2 linked regions of the Prochlorococcus marinus XMU1405 genome follow. The protein of the gene in region 1 interacts with the protein of each later gene in a pairwise test. Links are inferred from orthologs where the notes say so. Each region holds a gene or a part of one and is shown on either strand. Other genes may lie near its edges.

Region 1 (6,656 bases):
CTATTTTGCTACCAACAAAAAGTAAATGCCCTAACAAATTTGCATCCTCTTTAATACAATCTAATAGGCTGATGATTGGCTTTTTTGGAATCACTAAAAAATGAACTGGTGCTTGCGCTTGGATATCGTTAAAAGCAATACAAAACTCATCTTCATAAAGCTTATCGCAGGGTATTTCTTCATTAATTATTTTTTGAAATATTGTAGTTTCAGTCATTAGATTAATTAATAGAAATTACATCTTCTTCGTTAAACCCTTCCTTTATAAGTTCTTTGTTTAAATCATCTTTTGATGTAACTCTATCAACAAATAGTATTCCGTTTAAATGATCCATTTCATGTTGAATACACCTCGCTAGAAGTCCATCGGCTTTCATTTTACGTGGTCTACCCATTTCATCCCTAAATTTTAATTTAATAGTTGATGGTCTCACTACATTCAAATAGACTCCAGGTATACTCAAACAGCCTTCTTCGTATGAATTAAGAGTTGTTCCAAAGTCTGTAATTTCTGGATTGATTAATATTAAAGGTTCTGCTGCTGAATCTTCAAAATTTACATCTATCACAAGAAGCTCCTTGTTGATGCCAATTTGTGGTGCGGCAAGTCCAATTCCTTTAGCTGCATACATGCTTTGAAGCATTTCTCTAGCAAGTTTTCTAATCGATTCGTCAACTTTAGTGATTCTTTTGGAATTTTTTCTCAATACATCATCACCAAGTTTATAAATGTCTAGAGATGGCTTACCTGTTTGTTCTTTTGCAATTTTTTCTGAGCTTCCACTTGTTCTTGACTTTTTTGCAAGTTGTGAAAAATGGTTTGCCACGTTAAAAAGTTTTTAATTAAGAGTTTAGCTATAAAAATACTAGCACTTTAATTTACTTTCTCTATATTTTTAAATGAGTAATGATGATAAGTTAAAAGTTAGGCAAACTGAATCTAAAAAAAATGCTTACAAGGAATTAACTATTATTAGGGATACCATTTTTTGGATTGATGTTGTTGGTGAAGGTCAAAATGAGAATGCTATTTTTGCAAGACCATTTAATGATAAAGGGGCTTTTCCTCAGAAATTAACAAGTAAAAAGCATAACATTAAAAATAATTTTCATGGATATGGTGGTAAATCATATAAATGTATAAATTTTAAAAATAATTTTTATTTAATATGGATAGATCAGATTACTAGGGCAGTATGGTTTCAAATTTTTAAAGAGGCAGCTTCAAATTATAGAAGTCAAAATATATATCTCGATTCAGTTCAAGAACCTAGACAACTATCTAAATCAATTGATGGAAATTTCGATTCTTCATTTGTCATTTCTGAAAAAAATTTTTTGTATGGAATTTGCGAGATAAATAATAGAGATTATTTATTTTCTTTAAATTTAAAAAAAACTAAACAAGATATTCATCGAATTAAAAAATTTAAAAATTTTGCTGGAGAATTATCTTCTAATACTTCTGCTAGATTACTTTCTTGGATAGAGTGGGATTCTCCATATATGCCCTGGGACAAAAATGATCTATTTTTTGCTCAAATAGATCTAGATGGAGAGGTACAAAAAATAAAAAAATTCTCAAATAAGCTTATAAATGCGAAAAAAAACGTTTCTTTTTTTCAACCCTATTGGATAAGTGAAACACTTTTAGTATGTTCTGAAGATAGTTCTGGATGGTGGAATTTGTTGTTTTTAGATATTAATGAAATTGAGAATATTTTTATTAAGAAAAGAATAGAGAGAAATTTGCTTGAATATGGAGCACCACAATGGGTCTCTGGAATAACATTTTTTTCAGGGACTATAAAAAATTTATTTTGCCTAGCAAAAAAAGAAAATAATTTAATAGTGGAACAATATAAAGATCTTAAATTTGTTAAGGAATTTTCTACTCCTTTTACTTCAATAAGTGATTTCAGTGTTTTTCGAAAAAAAGTTCTTTTAAAAGGTTATGGATCTGATTTTTTGGGAATTGTATTTGAAATTGATTTTGAAAAAAAAATTTTATCAAATTTTTCTGAGCAGATATTTGTTGATCACATAAAAGACTGTTCAAAACCCGAATCATTTTGGTTTAAAGGTTTTGATGATCAATCTACTCATTCTTTTCTTTATAGGCCGCTTGTTGAAAATTTTAGAAAGCCACCGCTCCTTGTTAGAGCTCATAGCGGACCAACTTCATTTTTTGATGGATCATATAATTCCGAAGTTCAATATTGGACGACGAAGGGATTTTTTGTTGCTGAAGTTAATTATGGAGGATCATCAGGATTTGGCAAAGCATATAGAGAGAGGTTGAATTATAAATGGGGCATTGTTGATTCTTATGATTGCAAAGCACTAGCTCTTGAATTGATTAAATCAAATCAAGTTGACAGTGAAAAAGTAGTAATTTTTGGGAATAGTGCTGGTGGGTTAACTGCCTTGAATTGTTTATTATATAGGTCTATTTTTACAGCAGCAATTTGTAAATATCCTGTTATTGATTTGAATGATATGCATTACAACACTCATAGGTTTGAAAAAGATTATTTAAATTCTTTGGTTGGAAATTATGAAAAAAACTATGATGATTATATAAATAGATCACCGATAAAACATATAAACAAAATAAAAAAACCTATCTTATTGTTTCATGGAAAAAAAGATAAAGTTATTTCTTATAAACAAACTTTAAAAATTAAAGAAATTTTGATTCATAATAATAAATATTCAGAAGTTATTCTTTTTGATAATGAAGGGCATGGTTTTAGAAATATTGAAAATAAAGAAGTGGTAATGCAAAAATCTCAGGAATTTTTAAAAAATGCTTTGAATATTTAAGAATTGATTTTTAGAAAATTAATAGTATCTTTTAATTTTTCTATAAACATATCAATTTCTTCCTTATTGGTTGTGAAATTCATGCTGATTCTAGCTGTTGATTTAATTCCAATGTATCTGTGAAGAGGTTGACAGCAATGGTGACCACTTCTGATGCAAATTCCTTTTGAATCAAGAATTTCAGCAATATCATTTGAATGTATATTTTGTATATAAAAGGTGGCAAGCGAGGCTCTGTGTGGATCTATCTCCGGCGATGGACCTATGATTTCAATATTTTCTATTTGGTTTAATTTTTCAAATAAATATTTAGTAATATTCTTTTCGTATTCATGAATTTCATTTAATCCAATATTACTAATATAATTAATTGCTTCTGCAAGACCTATTGCTTCTGCAATGGCTGGAGTTCCAGCTTCAAATTTGTGTGGTAGCTCTGCCCAAGTACTTGTTTCTTCAAAAACATCTTGAATCATTTCGCCACCTCCAAAGAGAGGAGGAATTTTTTCTAGGATTTCTTTTCTTGACCAGAGGAAGCCAATACCTGTAGGACCGCATAGTTTATGTCCTGATCCAGCTAAAAAATCTATATTAAGATCAATCACATCCAGTTTTTGATGAGCCAAACTTTGGCATGCATCTATTAACACTAAAGAACCTTTTTGTTTAGCTAATTTAGTTATTTCTTTGATTGGATTACAGCAACCTAGAGTGTTACTAACATGTACTAGGCTAACAAGTTTAGTTCTAGATGTTAGTTTTGATTTAAAGTCGTCTATGTCTAATTTCCCATCTTTATCTATACCTATAAATTTTAATTTGCATTTATTTTTTGCTGCAACCATTTGCCATGGAACAATATTGCTATGATGCTCCATTATTGATAAGAGAATTTCATCATTTTCTTTTAATAAATATTCGCCCCATGATCTTGCGACTAGATTGATTGCCTCAGTAGCATTTCTTGTGAAAATAATTTCTTTTGCTGAATTCGCTTTTATATATTTGCTAATTAAATATCGTGCATTTTCAAATTCTTCTGTTGCTTTAGCACTTAATTGATGTGCCCCTCTATGTACATTGGCATTAAAGTTTTTGTAATATTCATCAATTTTTTTTAAGACTTGTATTGGTTTTTGTGTGGTCGCAGCATGGTCTAAATAAATAATTTGATCATTACCTTTTAAGTTCTTATTTAAAAGAGGAAAGTCTTTCTTCGTGATTTCAGGGAAATTTTGAATCGTTTCCATTAATTCTCATTTAAAAGTTTATCAAGCAAATCCCATCTATCTTTTGAAATGGGAATAAATGAAATTATTTCTTGAAAGTAAGAACTTAATTGTAGTTTACTTGCTTCTGTTAATGTGATTCCTCTTGTTCGCATATAAAAAAGTTCTTCTTCATTGAGTTGCGAAATTGTAGCTCCATGTTTGCATTTGACATCATCAGCAATTATTTCTAATTGAGGTTTGGTATCTATTTGTGCGAGATTTGACAAAAGTAAATTTCTGCTTAATTGGGAAGCATCAGTTCTCTGGGCAATTTTTGGAACTATTATCGAACCTTCAAATATTGCATGTGATCTATCATCAGCAAGTGATTTATTAATTTGATCTAGAAATCCATTTGGGCCATTAAATTCTATTTTTGTATAGGTTGAAATTTGCTCATCTTTTTTTGTTATTTGCATTCCTTTGATATTTGTTTTAGCGTTTCCCGCAGATTGTTTAATATTGATTTCAAATCTCGCATAATTGAATTTGAAATGTAAAGATCCTAAATTGTACGTACTATTTTTTTGTTGAATTACATTGAGAGAATTTAATAGATTGGATCTGTTTTCACCATAAGAAACAACACCATGATTTACAGAACTATTTTCTTTCAAGCAAAAGAAAGTTGTTTGAGATAATGAAGAGTTTTCTTTGCCAAGATTTACTTGTAATAATTCAACATCACAATTCTTTTCTAAAAATATTACGAGGGTTTTTGCGCTTAGAGAATTACTTGATGCATGACTAAAAATTTCAATAGGAGGAATTTTTGATCCATTTATTTTTAATCCCAAAATATTATTTTTACAACTTAAAGACAGATTTAGTAGTTCACTCCAATTTTCGTTTTGCTTAAAAAAAGATATTTGTTCCTTGATATAATTTTGTAATTCATCTTCACTTAATTGCTTTATTGAATAATTTTTTTCTATTAATTTAATTTGGCAATTCTCACCAATTATTAATCTAATAGTACTTTGAGAATTTTTCGGATATGGTATATCAAATTTTGGATCTTTTTCATTAATTGAGTAATCTAAAAAGTTTGACAATTTTGATTTATTTGAAAGTCTCCATAGTTCACTTTTAGGATTAGGGAGAGGGCTTGATTGTAATTTATGAAGACAGATTTTCTGTATTTCTGTTTGGTTATCATTCGATTTATTAGTTTTTATTTTTTCAATAATTTCCATTTTTTTAGGTCTTTTTTATAAAGTTATCAGTCCATTCATAACCTTTTTCCTCAAGCTCTAGAGCAAGATCACTTTCACCAGTTTTTATGATTTGTCCGTCTGACATAACATGGACATAATTTGGTTTAATTTCATCTAATAATCTTTGATAGTGAGTAATAAGTATAATTCCAGTCTGTGCATTAGATATTTTTTTAATTCCTGATGCCACTATTCTTAAAGCATCGATATCTAGCCCAGAATCGGTCTCATCTAATATCGCTATCTTGGGCTCAAGTAAAGCCATTTGCAGAATCTCATTTCTTTTTTTTTCACCTCCGGAAAAGCCTTGATTTACACTCCTTGATAGGAATGCGTGATCCATTTTCACAATTTCTAATTTTTCTTTAACTAATTCTTCAAAATCAAAAGTATCTAATTCTTCTTTGTTGAGGAATTTCCTTCTAGCATTAGTTGAAACTCTCAGAAACTCAAGATTACTTACACCTGGAATCTCAATTGGATATTGAAAACCAAGAAAAATTCCTGATTGAGATCTTTCTTCAGGTTCTAGAGAGTTGATTTTTTCACCTAAAAATTTTATGTCGCCATTTGTAATATTATACGAGGGATGTCCTGCAATGATTTTCGAAAGAGTACTTTTGCCACATCCATTTCTTCCCATAATGGCATGGATTTCTCCAGGATAGACAGTCAGTGAAACCCCTTTTAAAATTGGAAGATTATCAGTAGACGCAGAGAGATTTTCAACTTCTAAAATTGGATCTGATTCTTTCATTTTACTTTGCATTTCAGTTTAGAAATTGATTAATTAACCTACTGATCCCTCTAATTTAAGTGCCAGTAACTTATCTGCTTCAGCAGCAAATTCCATAGGTAATTGATTAAATACATCTCTGCAAAAACCGCTGACCATCATAGATACTGCCTCCTCAAATTCTATACCTCTGCTTTGGAGATAAAAAAGTTGGTCTTCTGAGATTCTACATGTGCTTGCTTCATGTTCAATTTCAGAATTGGGTTGTTGAGATTTGATGTAAGGGAATGTATTTGCAGAAGCTTGATCCCCTATTAACATTGAATCACATTGACTGTAATTTCTTGATCCTGTAGCTTTTGTTCCCATTTTGACAAGACCTCTATAGCTATTTTTTGAGTTACCTGCACTAATACCTTTGCTAACAATAGTTGATTTGGTCTTTGGACCAATATGGATCATTTTTGTGCCGGTATCTGCTTGCTGAAGGTTATTGGTGAGAGCCACTGAATAAAATTCTCCTACAGATTCTTCCCCTAAAAGAAGACAGCTAGGATATTTCCATGTAATTGCAGACCCTGTTTCTACTTGAGACCAGCTAATTTT
Region 2 (4,821 bases), on another replicon or contig:
ACACAGACTAAGAAAAGATCCCTTAGAACAAGTTGATTCAGGTGAAAGAGTTATTCAAGCCTTTTGTAAAGTATTTGATTTAGATGAAAAAGAAAATCTTTCAAAATTTCAATTGTCTGCAGAAGCTTAATCACAGTGAGAATAATTGGGATTGACCCCGGATTAGCTAGAGTTGGTTATGGAATTATTGAAATAGAGAATGGGAAAAAGATATTATTAGATTGTGGTGTAATCGAAACAGGCAAAGATAAAAAAGAAGAAGATAGACTTTATGAGATATTTAAAGATCTTAATGAATTAATAAATCATTGGAATCCAACATCAGCAGCGGTAGAAAAATTTTTCTTTTACAGATCAAGTACTACGATTAGTGTGGTGCAGGCTAGAGGCGTGATTATGATGGTATTAGCCTCAAGAAAAATTCATGTTAGTGAATATTCTCCTGCTCAGATAAAATTAACGATTGCCGGGTCTGGAAAAGCATCTAAGAAGGAAGTTCTTGATGCTGTTATGTATAGCTTAGAACTTAAAAAACCTCCAAAACCTGATGATTCAGCAGATGCCTTGGCCATAGCTCTCACAAAACTAAATGAAGATGGCATCAACTGAAGATTCAATTATGACTATTTCTGAAAAAAAGAAATTTGAGAGGCATACCTTTAGAAAACTTAGAGATGAGATTTCTTTAAATCAAAGAGAAAAAGTAGAAAAAAATGTAAAATTATATATTGATTCATTTATAAAGGAATATAAAAATATTGGTTACATTGCAATATATTGGCCTCTAAGAAATGAAGTAGATATTAGGAGTCTTAAGGAAAATTTTTCTATAGCTTTGCCCAGATGTAAAAATAAAAAAGAATTGTTATTTTATCCATGGGATAAAGAACCTCTCTCAAAAGATTATGAGGGGATACTAAGTCCAAATAACTCTTTTTCATTAAGTTATAACCAGATAAGTATGATTCTTGTACCATGTCTTTCTGTAGATAAAAATTTAACAAGATTAGGTTATGGAGGAGGTTATTTTGATAAATTAAGGACAGATAATAATTGGAGAAATGTTCCATGCATTGGAGTATTAACTTCCAATTGTGTAAGTACGATTCCATTAACCAGAGCTGAGTGGGATATTCCTTTATCAGGGTTTATCACAGAAAAAGAAATATTTGTATAATAGAAAACTGATAAAGCGATTAATTTATAGTTTTATAAATGGAAAATCAAGAAAAATACAATAATTTATCAAGATTAGTTGAAAAGTTGAAGAAATCAGAAGATCCAAAAAGAAAATATGAATACATTTTGTGGTTAGGGAAAAAATTGAAAGAACCAGATAATGAAATCCTTGTTGAAGAAAATAAAGTTAAAGGATGCGTTTCAGAAGTTTTTGTTAAGGCAAATATTAAAGGAGGTAAATTATTTTGGGAAGGATATTCTGATGCCCTAATAACCAAAGGTTTATTAGCATTTTTAATTACTGGGTTAAATGAATTAACACCTAATGAGGTTATTAAAATAGATAAGAAATTTATTGAAGATACTGGGTTGAAATCAAGCTTAACACCTTCTCGGTCAAATGGTTTTTTAAACATATTGTTGAAAATGCAGTCTCAAGCAAATGAATTTTTGTAGGCCTAATAATATAAAATTAAACTCAAAGTTAAAGAAATAAAAAATGAGAAAATGCAAAATTGGGATTGTAGGTTTTGGAACTGTAGGTTCAGGGATTTATAAAATAATAAGTTCTGAAGTTGATTCGCATCCAATTCTAAAAGAAATAGAAATTGCAAAAATAGCAGTTAAAGATATTAATAAAAAAAGGGATATTGAGCTGGATAATAATTTATTAACTGATGATCCATTTAAATTAATTAATGACCCCTCTATAGATGTAATTGTTGAAGTAATGGGTGGGGTTGATTTGGCGAAAGATATTATTCTGCAATCATTAAAATTAGGTAAATCTGTTGTTACAGCAAATAAAGCAGTCATTGCAAGATATGGAGAAGAAATATATAAAACTGCATCTAAAGAAGGAGTTTATATATTGTCGGAGGCAGCAGTTTGTGGGGGGATTCCTATAATCGAACCCTTAAAAAGATCATTAAAAAGTAACAGTATAAAAAAAATGATTGGAATAATAAATGGCACAACAAATTTTATTCTTTCAAAGATGACGAATGAAAAAGCTGATTACAAGGAGACCTTAAAATTGGCCCAAAGACTTGGTTATGCAGAATTTGATCCAACTGCAGATGTTGAGGGCCATGATGCTGCTGATAAGATTTCAATTCTTAGTGAACTTGCATTTGGAGGGAAAATTATAAGAGAGGAGATTCATTCTGAGGGCATTAGCAAAATTGATCTAAAGGATATCGAATATGCCAATAAATTAGGTTTTGAAATAAAACTTTTAGCGCTCTCCGAAAGGGGACAAATTAATAGTAATGATTCACTCGCTTTGAATATTTGGGTAGGACCTTCTTTGATTCCAAAATCTCATCCATTGGCAACAGTTAAGGGAGTTAATAATGCCTTATTGATAGAGGCCGATCCTCTTGGAGAGATAATGTTATATGGTCCAGGTGCAGGGAGTGGCCCAACTGCTGCATCAGTAGTATCAGATATATTAAATCTGCATGCCGCCTCAGTAAAAAATAATAATTCAATCGATCCATTATTATCTTTTTATTTCTGGAGAAAATGTCATATCATCGAATCTTCACAAATAAATAAAAAAAATTACCTTAGAATTGTTTGTCTTGATAGTCCAGGTGTTATAGGAAAGATTGGAGATATTTTTGGAAAGAATAATGTATCAATAGAATCAATCGTTCAACTTGATGCAAGTGACGACAAAGCTGAAATTGTCGTTATTACTCATGAGGTGAACAATGGAGATTTTGAGAGATCGAAAGATGAAATAAATTCGCTAAATGAAGTTAAAATTATTGCAAGTCAATTAAGTTGTATTTAAAAAAATAGTTTGCAAATTTCTTTATAGCTTGGTAAACCGAATAAAGTAAGTGTTTGTTTTTAGCACCTTAATGATTCATTCCAAACTATTAGATACTAATAATGAAAATAATAATTTAATTTTTTCTGAAAACCTTTATAAAGGTGCCTGCGTGAAAATTAAAAATAGCAATAAGACTTTTCAAGTAATTGGTTTAAATGAAGGTAAAGAAATTTGTTGGGTGAGAGAGTGGCCTTTTGCTTGTAATTCTAAAAAAACATTTGCTTTAGAAATAAGTCAAATAACCTTACAAATTTATTGTTCAAATAATACTTCAGAAAAATTAAGTAATCATAAAATATGAAAAAAAAAGTTCTTTTATCAATATTTATTATTTTAATTTCTTTTTTACAGAATTCTTGCGGCTCAAAAAGAATATCTAAAAAAATCATAGTAGCAAGTTCTGGGAAAATTGAATCTTTAGACCCAGCTAGAGCAAATACTCTTAAAGCAATTCAATTAATCAGTTCTCTAGGAGACACATTATATGAATTAAATTCTGATGGAGAATTAATACCTGAATTGGCCTCTGGCATGCCAATTATTTCAAAGGATAGACTTCAAATAACTATCAATTTAAGAAAGAATGTTTTTTTTCACGATGGAACTGTATTTAACTCAAATGCTATAAAGTTTACCTTTGATAGATTCAAAAGAATTGGAACGATGAATTATATTTTAGGAAATAAGATTAAATCAATAGAAACACCAAGTGAATATTCAGTCATAATAAATTTGAATAAACCATCAAGTTCTTTAAATGGTTTACTCACATCAGTAAATTTAACTCCAATATCTCCTACATTTTACAAACAATATTCTGATAAGTTTTTAAATGAAAAATTTGTTGGTACCGGCAAGTATGTGCTTACTAGTTTTTCTAATGAAGTTCAATCAATTGATCCATATTTGAATTATTGGGGTAAAAAGCCCTTAAATAAGGGTGTTAATTTTGTGGGATATTCAAATTCATCCTCTCTTTTTGGGGCTTTAAAAAGTAAACAAATTGACGTGCTTTTATCAAATTCAATTGATGATAGTCAGAGAAAAAGTTTAAATAATTTAAGCAAAAATAAACAGTTTAATGAAGGTAATAGCCCTTTCACTGAATTAAGTTTTATAAGCCTTAAAACTAGTTCCTATCCCTTAAGTAATCTTAATTTAAGACTGGCTTTGGCAAAAAGTCTTAATAGAAAGTTGATTAGTGAGAAAGTAAGTTATGGATTAAGGAAGCCATCTAGATCAATAATTCCTCCGATTTTAAAAAAAGATAATCAAGATCTGTGGCCTAAGTATGATTATTTAGAAGCAAGAAGGTTATTGCAAAAAGAAAATTATTGCGATGGCAATATTCTAAAAATACCCCTTACTTATAGATCGAATGTACCAGCTGACAAGCTTATTGCTCTGACATGGCAAGAAGAAATTAAAAGTTCTTTGAATGATTGTATTGAAATTGAACTCAATGGGGTTGAATCTACAACAGTTTATAAGAATCTAAGTCTAGGAATTTATACGGCAGTTATTCTTGATTGGACTGGGGCTTATTCAGATCCAGAGGCCTATCTCACTCCTCTTTTAAGTTGTAATGAAATAGTCGATGGCAAATGTAAAAAAGGAGAATCAGTTTACAGCGGTAGTTTTTGGGGATCTAATAAAGTGGAAAGTTTATTTCTTGAGAGTGAAAAAATAAGTGGAATTAAAAGATTAGAAAAACTTATTGAAATTGAAAAAATAGCAGCAAATTCAATACCTTATATTCCTATTTGGATATCCTCTCAAAAAGCATGGTCTCAAAATAA

The links. Proteins that work in one complex are often made in the same cells at the same time.
Region 2: the proteins of HA148_RS00375 (region 1) and HA148_RS05545 interact in binary tests that used the Escherichia coli proteins (3 or more experiments, as listed by UniProt). The link is inferred for Prochlorococcus marinus XMU1405 from one-to-one orthologs.

Annotation. Positions count from the first base shown.
Region 1 is NZ_JAAORF010000001.1:72,732-79,387, forward strand. What follows is about bases 1,950-4,949. They hold HA148_RS00375 (SufS family cysteine desulfurase), read right to left. Parts: upstream 4,077-4,949; coding sequence 2,823-4,076; downstream 1,950-2,822. Other genes in these bases: HA148_RS00370 (alpha/beta hydrolase family protein), read left to right, coding at 1,950-2,826; HA148_RS00380 (SufD family Fe-S cluster assembly protein), read right to left, coding at 4,076-4,949. In the rest of the region: HA148_RS00360 (histidine triad nucleotide-binding protein), read right to left, coding at 1-217; def (peptide deformylase), read right to left, coding at 222-827; more of HA148_RS00370, read left to right, coding at 901-1,949; more of HA148_RS00380, read right to left, coding at 4,950-5,293; Fe-S cluster assembly ATPase SufC, read right to left, coding at 5,298-6,083; Fe-S cluster assembly protein SufB, read right to left, coding at 6,105-6,656. UniProt on the Escherichia coli protein: Cysteine desulfurases mobilize the sulfur from L-cysteine to yield L-alanine, an essential step in sulfur metabolism for biosynthesis of a variety of sulfur-containing biomolecules.
Region 2 is NZ_JAAORF010000002.1:342,399-347,219, reverse strand. The notes cover bases 6-2,925. They hold HA148_RS05545 (SufE family protein), read left to right. Parts: upstream 6-1,215; coding sequence 1,216-1,635; downstream 1,636-2,925. Other genes in these bases: HA148_RS05540 (homoserine dehydrogenase), read left to right, coding at 1,679-2,925; HA148_RS05550 (5-formyltetrahydrofolate cyclo-ligase), read left to right, coding at 620-1,177; ruvC (crossover junction endodeoxyribonuclease RuvC), read left to right, coding at 136-609; bchI (magnesium chelatase ATPase subunit I), read left to right, coding at 6-130. Outside these bases: more of bchI, read left to right, coding at 1-5; more of HA148_RS05540, read left to right, coding at 2,926-2,980; HA148_RS05535 (hypothetical protein), read left to right, coding at 3,051-3,323; HA148_RS05530 (ABC transporter substrate-binding protein), read left to right, coding at 3,320-4,821. UniProt on the Escherichia coli protein: Participates in cysteine desulfuration mediated by SufS. Cysteine desulfuration mobilizes sulfur from L-cysteine to yield L-alanine and constitutes an essential step in sulfur metabolism for biosynthesis of a variety of sulfur-containing biomolecules.